DNA from 3 places in the Candidatus Weimeria sp. HCP3S3_B5 genome. Region 3 is predicted to be linked to each of the others. Evidence: predicted binding sites of a transcription regulator. Region 3 holds the regulator's gene; each other region holds the start of a gene.

Region 1 (3,283 bases), on a different contig from region 3:
AGACCTGCACCGATCTCTGTGATGGAAAGAGATGATGTGTTTGATGCAAAGATACAGTCAGGGTTCTTTACTATGTTCTCTTCAAGATCCTTGAAGCAGTTCTTCTTTATATCCATTCTCTCAAGAGCAGCCTCAACTACGAGATCAGCATCTGTAGCGATGGTATTGAGACCGGTCTTGAACTTCCCGATAATGGCATCAGCCTTAGCCTGATCGATCTTGCCCTTGCTTACGAGCTTGTCAACGTTCTTCTTTACTTTTCCGAGTCCGCCTTCTGCAAACTCCTCCTTGATATCGCAGAGATATACTGTCTCTACCTCATCACACTGTGCAAATGTCTGGGCAATTCCAGAGCCCATAGTACCAGCACCGATTACAGCTACTTTCATGTATTTTCCTCCTGTTGTATGTGGCATTTAGTATGAAGTATATTATCAAAGGTCTGAGGTGCGAGGTGCGAGGCCATAAGATCAAGTATAAACCTTAAGGTTCTTTATAAGTTTACGCAACATTCGACTAATCTCATCACTAAGTGAGAGCGACAGCCTTATCTGATCCTCAGAAAAATATCCAAGTTTCATACACAGCTCCAATTGGGTCTCAAGCTCTGCCCTTGATCCTTGTGCTATATATAGAAACCTCAAGTATTCCTTCAACGAATCACGTTCATGTCCTTCAGCTATATTCGAAGGTATCGAAACCGCTGCCCTCCGCATCTGGTCAGATAGGGCATAAAGCTCCTCACGTGGAAGAAACTTTACTAATCTGTAAATTTCTTCTACAAGAGCCATACTCTTCTGCCAGACTATTAATCCCCTATAACTATCCACCCTCTGACCTCTGACCTCTAACCTCTCACCTCTAACCTACTATCAATCTCTCTCTACTACAGTCGCGCATCCCATTCCACCGCCGATGCAGAGGGTTGCAAGTCCCTTCTTGGCATCTTCCTTCTCCATCTCATGAAGAAGTGTTACAAGGATACGGCAGCCTGATGCTCCTACCGGATGTCCGAGTGCGATTGCACCACCATTGACATTGACCTTGGACATGTCGAACTTCAGCTCCTTGGCTACTGCAACTGACTGTGCTGCGAATGCCTCGTTAGCCTCGATCAGATCCATATCATCAACTGAAAGGCCTGTTCTCTTCATAACATTCTTAACAGCTGCTACAGGGCCAACACCCATGATCTTCGGATCTACACCGCCCATTGCTCCGCCAACGAAGTATGCCATAGGCTTAACGCCGAGCTCCTTTGCCTTCTCCTCTGTCATGAGAACGACAGCTGCAGCACCATCGTTGATTCCTGATGCATTTCCGGCAGTAACGACTCCGCCTTCCACTCCTGAACAGCAACGAAGCTTTGAAAGAGTCTCTACTGTTGTTCCAGCACGAGGTCCCTCATCTGTATCGATCACGATGTCACCCTTCTTGCGGTCATGGATAGTGATAGGAACGATCTCATCCTTGAACTTGCCTGCTGCCATAGCCTTCTCGCACTTCTGCTGTGATGAAGCGGCGAACTCGTCAAGCTCCTCACGGGTAAGCTTCCACTGCTTTGCAACGTTCTCAGCGGTTACCATCATATGGTACTGGTTGAAAGCGTCCCAGAGTGCGTCATTTATCATAGTATCTACAAGGACACCGTTGTTCATACGATATCCGAAACGTGCCTTATCAAGTGCGAAAGGAGCACGTGACATTGACTCTGTGCCGCCGGCAACTACGATATCAGCCTGGCCGGCCATGATCATATTTGCAGCTTCATTAACACACTTAAGACCTGATCCGCATACTGCGTTTAAAGTAACGGCTGGAACCTCTACAGGGAGTCCTGCCTTTATTGATACCTGTCTAGCTACATTCTGTCCAAGTCCGGCCTGGATTACGCATCCGAACTTAACCTCGTCTACCTGATCTGCCGGTACCTTTGCACGCTCAAGAGCTTCCTTAACTACTGTAGCGCCCATATCAACGGCTGATACAGTAGAAAGCTCTCCACCCATCTTTCCGATTGCAGTACGGCATGCACCTGCCAGAACTATTCTTCCTGCCATGTCACGTCTCCTTTTCTAGCGATCTACGCTATCTTTTCCCAGGAAAAATGCGGTTTCCTGTTACTCTTGTCATCTAAGACTGTTAAAATTTTAACAATCTTTTCTAAAAAATATAAGCCGCCGCACCGGCTACGTCATTTACTTTATCACATACGACGATTCATATCAAGGGTTTTTGTGAAAAAAGGCCTAAGGCCTGCATCTTCCGCATGGACTATAACCCTCTCTTATAAGCGTCTTTCGCTTTGCTTTTACTGACCTTTTGTTGTGGGCTGCCATCTGATGGACTGACGGGCAGGATGGCTTGTGAAATTTTTTCGTATTTGTATTCAGCACATAGTTATGAGCTCCATTATCATTCTGTGCTGCCCTGCTGTTTCTTGTCTTCTCCCTGGTGCTTGCAGTGCTGCCCTGATAGGCAACTCCCTGACTGGAGCCGTCCTTGTAGTCGATCTTTACTCTGGGCTGTACATTATAGCAGAATACACAGAACTGGACCCCTTTTCCGCTGTCCTCGAGGCTTTCTGCCTCCATCAGGACTCCGCGTGATAAAAGTTCACGTCCCTTGAATACCGGAGTCACACGGTAAAGTACATGATCCGAAGGGTTGGAATGCAGATATGAGGCGACCTGATCCTCATATGGCAGCATACCCTCATTGTTCAGGTATCTGGTCCCTGTGATCAGATTTCTTTCATTTGCATTCTCTCCGGTAAGCTGGTATCCGATCAGATGACAACGGTTGTAGAGATAATTGCCATCTATTCCTGCATACTTTACTGTATGCCAGCCTGTAGGATGCACAGAACCAATAGGTCCCCTTTCCTTGTCCGGCATCAGATCCGTCCCTATATCAGCAATGGCCACAGTGCATCTTCCCATGCTGTCGAGATCCTTATACTTTTCATAGCTTCTTTTTACAGAAAGCTCCTTTGACGTGAAATAAGGCCTGTTGCCATGGATCTTTACACTCGGATCCTTGCCATTCCACTTCGGGACACTTTTCTGATACGAGAAGCCCCTTGGGAGAGGATTAGCCTTAGCCTCCGTAGAGACAATGGTCTGATATCCACCTGTGAATGCAGCTGGACTAAAAAGTAATGTTGCGACAGAGGCCGCAGCAAGTATCCCGTTTAATATTTTCTTATTTCTTTTCATTTCTTATCGATTGAGGATGCGAGATCCGTCGTGTAATCATTTATAGCTGATAAGTCTATAGGAGT
Region 2 (3,283 bases), on a different contig from region 3:
TTACTACCTCATCATTTTCCTCAAGAATCTCCGTGAACTCCACCACAACGATCAGCTGCTCATCTGACATGGCTTCTCTCTGCTTGATCATCAGCTCATCCCTCTTGGCTGACAGCTTCCAGTGAATATCCCGTGGTCTGTCGCCTGGTACATATTCACGAATCTCTGACACATCAGAGAAATCATTGCCGCACCTGTCAGTCTCCTCGGCCTCTGTCATACCGCCGGACGGATGCAGCGCGTACGAGCACGTATCTCTATCACCCTTTGGAAAAACAGTGACCCCGACGCTCTTATCTACTGTCTTCTTCAGATCTGCAAGTCCGAGCACATCCCGGATCATGACATGATCTGCTGTGATCTCGTAATATCCCAGCAGTGAAAATCTGAGATGGACATAATGCATCTCTCCCTCATGATTCACAGGAATTGCAATCTGTGTCTGTCCCGAGGTGCCATAGAATGTATTCCTGATCGTCAGTGTGATGGCGGCCTCGTACGAGGAAAATGCCATACCTGCCCGCAGATTATAGCCTATAAGAACCAGGTCTCCCTTTTGCGTATGATCTGTTCCAAGGGATACAAGCAGCTCTGATTTCCTGAGCATCAGCATTGATGTGATAATATCTATTGGCAGCGCAACTATTTCCATCATAAGCATGATAAAAAGAAATGTCCCTCCGAAAACAGCCACTATTGCAGCTGTCACTGCTACTGCCAGTATATATCCGATCAGCCGTCCGACTCTTATCCTCATGTCCTTGGTGCCCTTACATCCTCTATCAGCTTCTGTATTGCATCGTCCATTGTGATTCCTGCTGCCTTCGCACGCGCAGACAGCTTCACTCTGTGACCAATCGTATCCCTGGCAATACTCTGCACATCCTCAGCCGTCACATAGTCCCTGTCATTGATGAAGGCGACGGACTTTGCCATACCGAGCATGGCTATGGTTCCACGTGGTGATGCTCCCTGCGCGAAGCTGCCGCCGTTCCTCGTATGCTCTACCAGACTCACTATATAGTCATAGATCTCATCCTTCACATACATCTGCGAGATGGCAGTCCTGATGGTCTTCAGGTCATCTGCCGTAAGCACCGGCTTTATATTCTCGACAGGCTTCGATGCATTGCCCTTGAGGATCGCCACTGCGTCATCATGCGCCGGATACCCCATTGACAGACATACCATAAATCTGTCGAGCTGTGACTCAGGAAGCAGCTGTGTTCCTGATGAGCCGTACGGATTCTCTGTTGCTATCACGACAAACGGGTCCGGAAGCTCTCTGGTCACTCCGTCCACTGTCGCTGTTCCCTCTTCCATTACTTCAAGCAGAGCCGACTGGGTCTTCGGTGATGTACGGTTGATCTCGTCTGCAAGGAACAAATTGGAAAATACCGGTCCCGGATGAAATTCGAACCTGCCGCTCTCCTTCTCATACATTGAGAATCCCAGGATATCACTCGGGAGCACATCCGGTGTGAACTGCACCCTCCTGTAATCGAGTGACAGCGTCCTTGCAAACGCCTTCGCGAGTGTCGTCTTCCCGACTCCCGGTATATCCTCCATCAGGATGTGTCCACCTGCGATCATCGCCGCAAACACTTTGAGCACGACCTCATCCTTGCCTTTTATCACCGAATCCACTCTCGTGAGAACTGCTTCTGCTATCCTGTTCATATCGAACCTCCATCATATGAAACGGGGTCTTTTCTTATTATCTTTTTTATTTTAAACTGTCATCTCATAATTGTAAAACGCAAATTGCAAATTCGCTATCTTTTTCATGCCAATAGTGATAAAATATGGTAAGTTAATTTTTTCACAAAGTCAAAGTACAAGGAGGCAATATGGGTTTCGAACAGGAATATCAGCAGAAACTGACCACTGCCGATGAGGCTGTGAAGTGTGTCAGAAGCGGCGACTGGGTTGACTATGGCTGGTGCGTAGGCACTCCGGAGGCTCTCGACAAGGCTCTGGCGAAGAGGGCTGACGAGCTCGTGGATGTAAATGTACGTGGTGGAATTCTGTTCCATGTACCGGCTATCATGCAGGTCCCGGATGCAGACAAGCATTTTTCATACAATTCATGGCACATGAGTGGAGTTGAGAGAAAAATGCTCACTACCACAAATTCATATTTTGCACCTATCAAATATTCTGAACTGCCTAGCTACTATCGTATCAATAATGCTACTCCATCACGAGTCGTAATGATCCAGGTCGCTCCTATGGACAAGCACGGATACTTCTCCTTCGGTCCGAGTGCCTCTCATCTCGGTGCTGTCTGCGAGAATGCCGAAGAAATCATCGTCGAGGTCAACAAGAATATGCCTCGCTGTCTCGGTGGTCATGAGTCCGAGATCCATATCTCAAAGGTAAGCGCCATAGTCGAGGGCGACAATCCACCGCTTGGCGAGCTTGCTTCCTGTGGCGAGGCTACTGAGATCGACAAGAAGGTGGCGGAGCTCATTGTAAATGAGATCCCGAACGGAGCCTGCCTGCAGCTTGGCATCGGCGGTATGCCTAACGCCGTCGGCTCCCTCATCGCTCGGTCTGACCTTAAGGATCTGGCTGTACATACAGAGATGTATGTGGACGCTTTCGTAGATATAGCAAGGGCCGGCAAGATCAACGGTTCAAAGAAGACCATAGACAGATACCGTCAGGTCTATGCCTTCGGTGCCGGCACAAAGAAGCTCTATGATTATCTGGATGACAATCCGGAGTGCATGAGTGCACCTGTCGACTATACCAACGACGTCAGGGTGATCTCACAGATAGATAACTTCATTTCTATCAACAATGCGATCGATATCGATCTCTACGGGCAGGTAAACGGAGAATCTGCAGGTACCCGTCAGATTTCAGGTGCCGGCGGACAGCAGGATTTCGTTCAGGGCGCTTACCTCTCAAATGGTGGAAAGAGCTTCATCTGCATGTCTTCTACATTCACAGACAAGAAGGGCGTAGTTCACAGCCGTATCCGTCCTACTCTTGCAGAGGGCTCGATCGTCACCGATACCCGTCCTCAGACCATGTATGTGGTAACAGAGTATGGTATGGTAAACCTGAAGGGACTCTCTGCCTGGGAAAGAGCCGAGGCTCTGATCTCGATCGCTCATCCTGACTGCCGTGATGCGCTTATTAAGGATGCCGAGAAGCTTCGCATGTGGAGGACCTCAAACAAGAGATAATTCCCAGGGGGTAACCCGGATGATCAGTCATATTACACAATCAAAAAATCTGTAATAATAAGGACCCTTATGGCTCTGGCGGTGAT
Region 3 (3,283 bases):
TCAATAAAGAGGGCGGAAAGCCGTAAGAAGGTCCTCGATAAGATAGAGGTAATCGAGAAGCCAAAGGAAGCTGACAAGGCTATGAGGCTTTCACTTTCTCCTCTCTCATCGAGCGGAAAGGATGTCCTTACTGTGACAGATCTGTCCAAGTCCTTTGACGGGACAGAGGTCCTTAAGGACATATCGTTTGATATAAAGCGCGGTGAGAAGGTAGCTCTTATTGGAGACAACGGTATTGGGAAGTCTACTGTCCTTAAGATCATAAATGATATATTCCCTGCGGACTCCGGAAGTGTAAGGATAGGAGCCGGAGTAACAATAGGCTACTACGATCAGGAGCAGCATGGATTCGATGAGGACAATACTCTTTTTGATGAGATGCAGGGAGCCTATCCGTCTCTTAATAATACAAGGGTAAGAAACGTTCTTGCTGCCTTTCTTTTCAGGGATGATGAGGTCTATAAAAAGATAAGGGACCTGTCCGGAGGTGAAAGAGGACGTATATCATTAGCCAAGCTTATGCTTTCCGGAGCTAATTTCCTGATACTAGACGAGCCTACCAACCATCTGGATATGGATTCAAAGGAGATACTGGAGCATGCCATAAACAATTACGATGGCACGGTCCTTTATGTTTCTCATGACAGATACTTTGTCAACCAGACAGCAAGCCGTATCCTGGAGCTTAGGCAAGACGGGATCCACCAGTATCTTGGGAATTATGACTATTATCTGAAAAAACGTGAAGAGATAAGGACTGACTTTGGTATAAGCAAAAAGAAGGCAGAGGAGACCATGGAAAAGGCCTCCGCCGGCTCCGCCGATGACTGGAAGAAGCAGAAGGAGGAGGCTAGGGCAAGGCAGAAGAAAGAGAGAGAGGCCAAAAGGATAGAGGAAGAGATAGAAAAAAAGGAAGCGGAGAAAGAGAAGATCAATGAGGAATTCAGTGATCCGGCGACAGCCAGAAACTCCGCCAGACTAAATGAGCTTACTGAAAAGCTTTCGCTACTTGATGAAGAATTAAAAAAGCTATATGATGATTGGGAAGGGGTTTATGGAGAATAATATTTCTCAGGCCGTGATCAGACGGATGCCAAGATATTACAGATATCTGGGAGAATTACTGGAGAACGGGGTAGAGAGGATCTCTTCAAAGGAGCTTTCAGAGCGGATGCAGGTCACTGCGTCTCAGATAAGGCAGGATCTGAATAATTTCGGAGGCTTCGGCCAGCAGGGCTATGGCTATAATGTCGAGTTCCTCTATGAGGAGATAGGAAGGATCCTTGGCCTTACAAGGGTCCATAATGTGGCCCTGTTCGGAGTAGGAAATCTGGGCGCAGCCATTGCCAATTATGTGAATTTCGAGAAGCTGCCCTTTCGTATGATAGGCCTCTTTGATGTCGATCAAAAGAAAAAGGACAGGATAGTTGGCGGGATACCTGTGATGATGATAGACGAGTTCGAGGACTTCATAAAGGAGCACAGGGTAGACATAGCAGTGCTTACCCTGCCTAAGGATGCGGCAATGCCAGTAGCCGAGCGTCTTGTGAGTCTTGGCGTGAGAGCCTTCTGGAATTTCGCCCATGTGGATCTGATGGTGCCTGATGATGTGGTAGTAGAAAACGTGCATCTGTCTGATTCGCTGATGCAGCTTTCATATAATATGTCTGGCAGATAAGCCCTGGAGGGATAATATGGATCTGGAGGAAGTTAAGAGGAGAGTATCTGATACCAAGATACCTGTTCTGGTCCTTGACCAGAAGTGGCACAGACTCTTTGCGCTCGAGGGCAAGCCTGATGAAATAAAGACCTCAGAGGTCGCATTAAATGAGCTTCTAAAGGAGCAGGGCGGACTCGGGAATGAGCTTAAGGAGCTTAAAAAGGTAAAGAAGAAGCTAATGGCCAATATAGTAGATCATGTAAATGAGGCAGGATCTACCAATGTCACCAAGGATGCCTCTATGATTGACGAGACAAATCGAAGGATAGAGGAGATAGAGGACAGGCTCTTAGAGCTTCCAAAGGAGATAAAGAATGCAAACAATCAGCTGATGGAGCGTACTGTAGAGTTCGCCTATCAGAGGATGAGGACAAATACAGACGAGATAAATGAGATCTCGGAATGGATAAAGGATATCAGGGTAAAGCTCAAGAAAAATATAATAAGAAAGCAGAACCGGGAGATAAATAACCGTGAGATCTATTCCTATATGCACGATATCTTTGGCAAGGATATGGTGACGCTTTTTGATATCACGGATGATGATCAGATAGTGCTTACCAGCAAGGACTCATATATGTCGGGACATTCTGCAGAGGATAATGAAAACGATAAGGAGGATACTCCGGGAGAATGGAGATCAAAAGGTGCGCTCGGCAATCCTTTATCGTCTGTAAGGAAGGGAGGGGCAGCCGGTGAAAAAATGGATCCTGAAAAGACAGGAGATAATAAAGCTTCTTCCGGAAAGGAAGGATGACAGCAATAAGGGGACCTATGGAAAGCTTCTTATCATAGCAGGAAGACATGAATGTGCTGGCGCAGCCATATTAAGCACTCTTGCTGCAATGCGGTGCGGGCTTGGTATGGTAAAGGTAATAAGTGATAAGGGGAATTTCCAGCCGCTTATGAGCATTGTCCCCGAGGCTCTCTTTTCATCGGATACCTCAGCTGATTCCATACTAAAAAGTCTGTCCTGGGCGGATGCAGCCCTTATAGGACCAGGGATCGGCATGGATGAAAAAGCAGAGGAGCTCCTGCTTGCCCTGCTAAAAAGCCGGGGTATTCCGCTTGCTGTAGATGCGGACGGGCTGAATCTGATCTCACAGGATCATACGCTGCTGCTACTTTTGAAGGAAAAGGCCAGGACAGATCCTGTGATACTTACGCCTCATCTTATGGAGATGAGCAGACTATGCGGTAAGACCATATCATGGCTTAAGGAGCATAGGGAGGAGGCTGCAACAGAGTATTCTAGGCAGTATGGCGCAGTGATAGCGCTTAAGGATGCGATCACAGTCACAGCGGCACCTGACGGAGAGCTTATCATAAATACTACAGGAAATAACGGTATGTCAACGGCGGGAAGCGGCGATGTGCTTTCAGGTGTCATAGCTTCATTTCTGGCCCAGGGATGTAAGGCCCTTGAGGCGGCAGGCCTTGGAGTATATATACACGGAGCTGCAGGAGATATGGCAGCGGCGAGGTACGGAGTGAGAGGAATGAAGGCTCTTGATATAGCAGAGTCACTGGCAACTGTACTTATGCAGTGTGACAGGATAAAGG

The links. Region 3 encodes Rex, which represses fermentation and respiration genes when NADH is low (regulators of the CRP and FNR family bind a similar motif). Its sites were predicted from a motif close to ATTGTTAANTANTTAACAAT; they were not measured.
Region 1: the regulator Rex is predicted to act here: its motif matches at 2,139-2,158, upstream of ACTNCK_RS05300 (acetyl-CoA C-acetyltransferase).
Region 2: the regulator Rex is predicted to act here: its motif matches at 1,810-1,829, upstream of ACTNCK_RS07110 (butyryl-CoA:acetate CoA-transferase).

What each region holds. Positions count from the first base shown of each region.
Region 1 is NZ_JBQHVU010000008.1:5,343-8,625, forward strand. It holds gene ACTNCK_RS05290 (3-hydroxyacyl-CoA dehydrogenase family protein) at 1-389, opposite strand, end outside; gene ACTNCK_RS05295 (four helix bundle protein) at 471-830, opposite strand; gene ACTNCK_RS05300 (acetyl-CoA C-acetyltransferase) at 873-2,060, opposite strand; gene ACTNCK_RS05305 (DNA/RNA non-specific endonuclease) at 2,250-3,218, opposite strand; gene ACTNCK_RS05310 (hypothetical protein) at 3,215-3,283, opposite strand, start outside.
Region 2 is NZ_JBQHVU010000012.1:16,827-20,109, forward strand. It holds gene ACTNCK_RS07100 (DUF58 domain-containing protein) at 1-757, opposite strand, end outside; gene ACTNCK_RS07105 (AAA family ATPase) at 754-1,680, opposite strand; gene ACTNCK_RS07110 (butyryl-CoA:acetate CoA-transferase) at 1,851-3,197, shown strand.
Region 3 is NZ_JBQHVU010000004.1:101,376-104,658, forward strand. It holds gene abc-f (ribosomal protection-like ABC-F family protein) at 1-1,065, shown strand, start outside; gene ACTNCK_RS03410 (redox-sensing transcriptional repressor Rex) at 1,055-1,678, shown strand; gene ACTNCK_RS03415 (hypothetical protein) at 1,695-2,477, shown strand; gene ACTNCK_RS03420 (NAD(P)H-hydrate dehydratase) at 2,416-3,283, shown strand, end outside.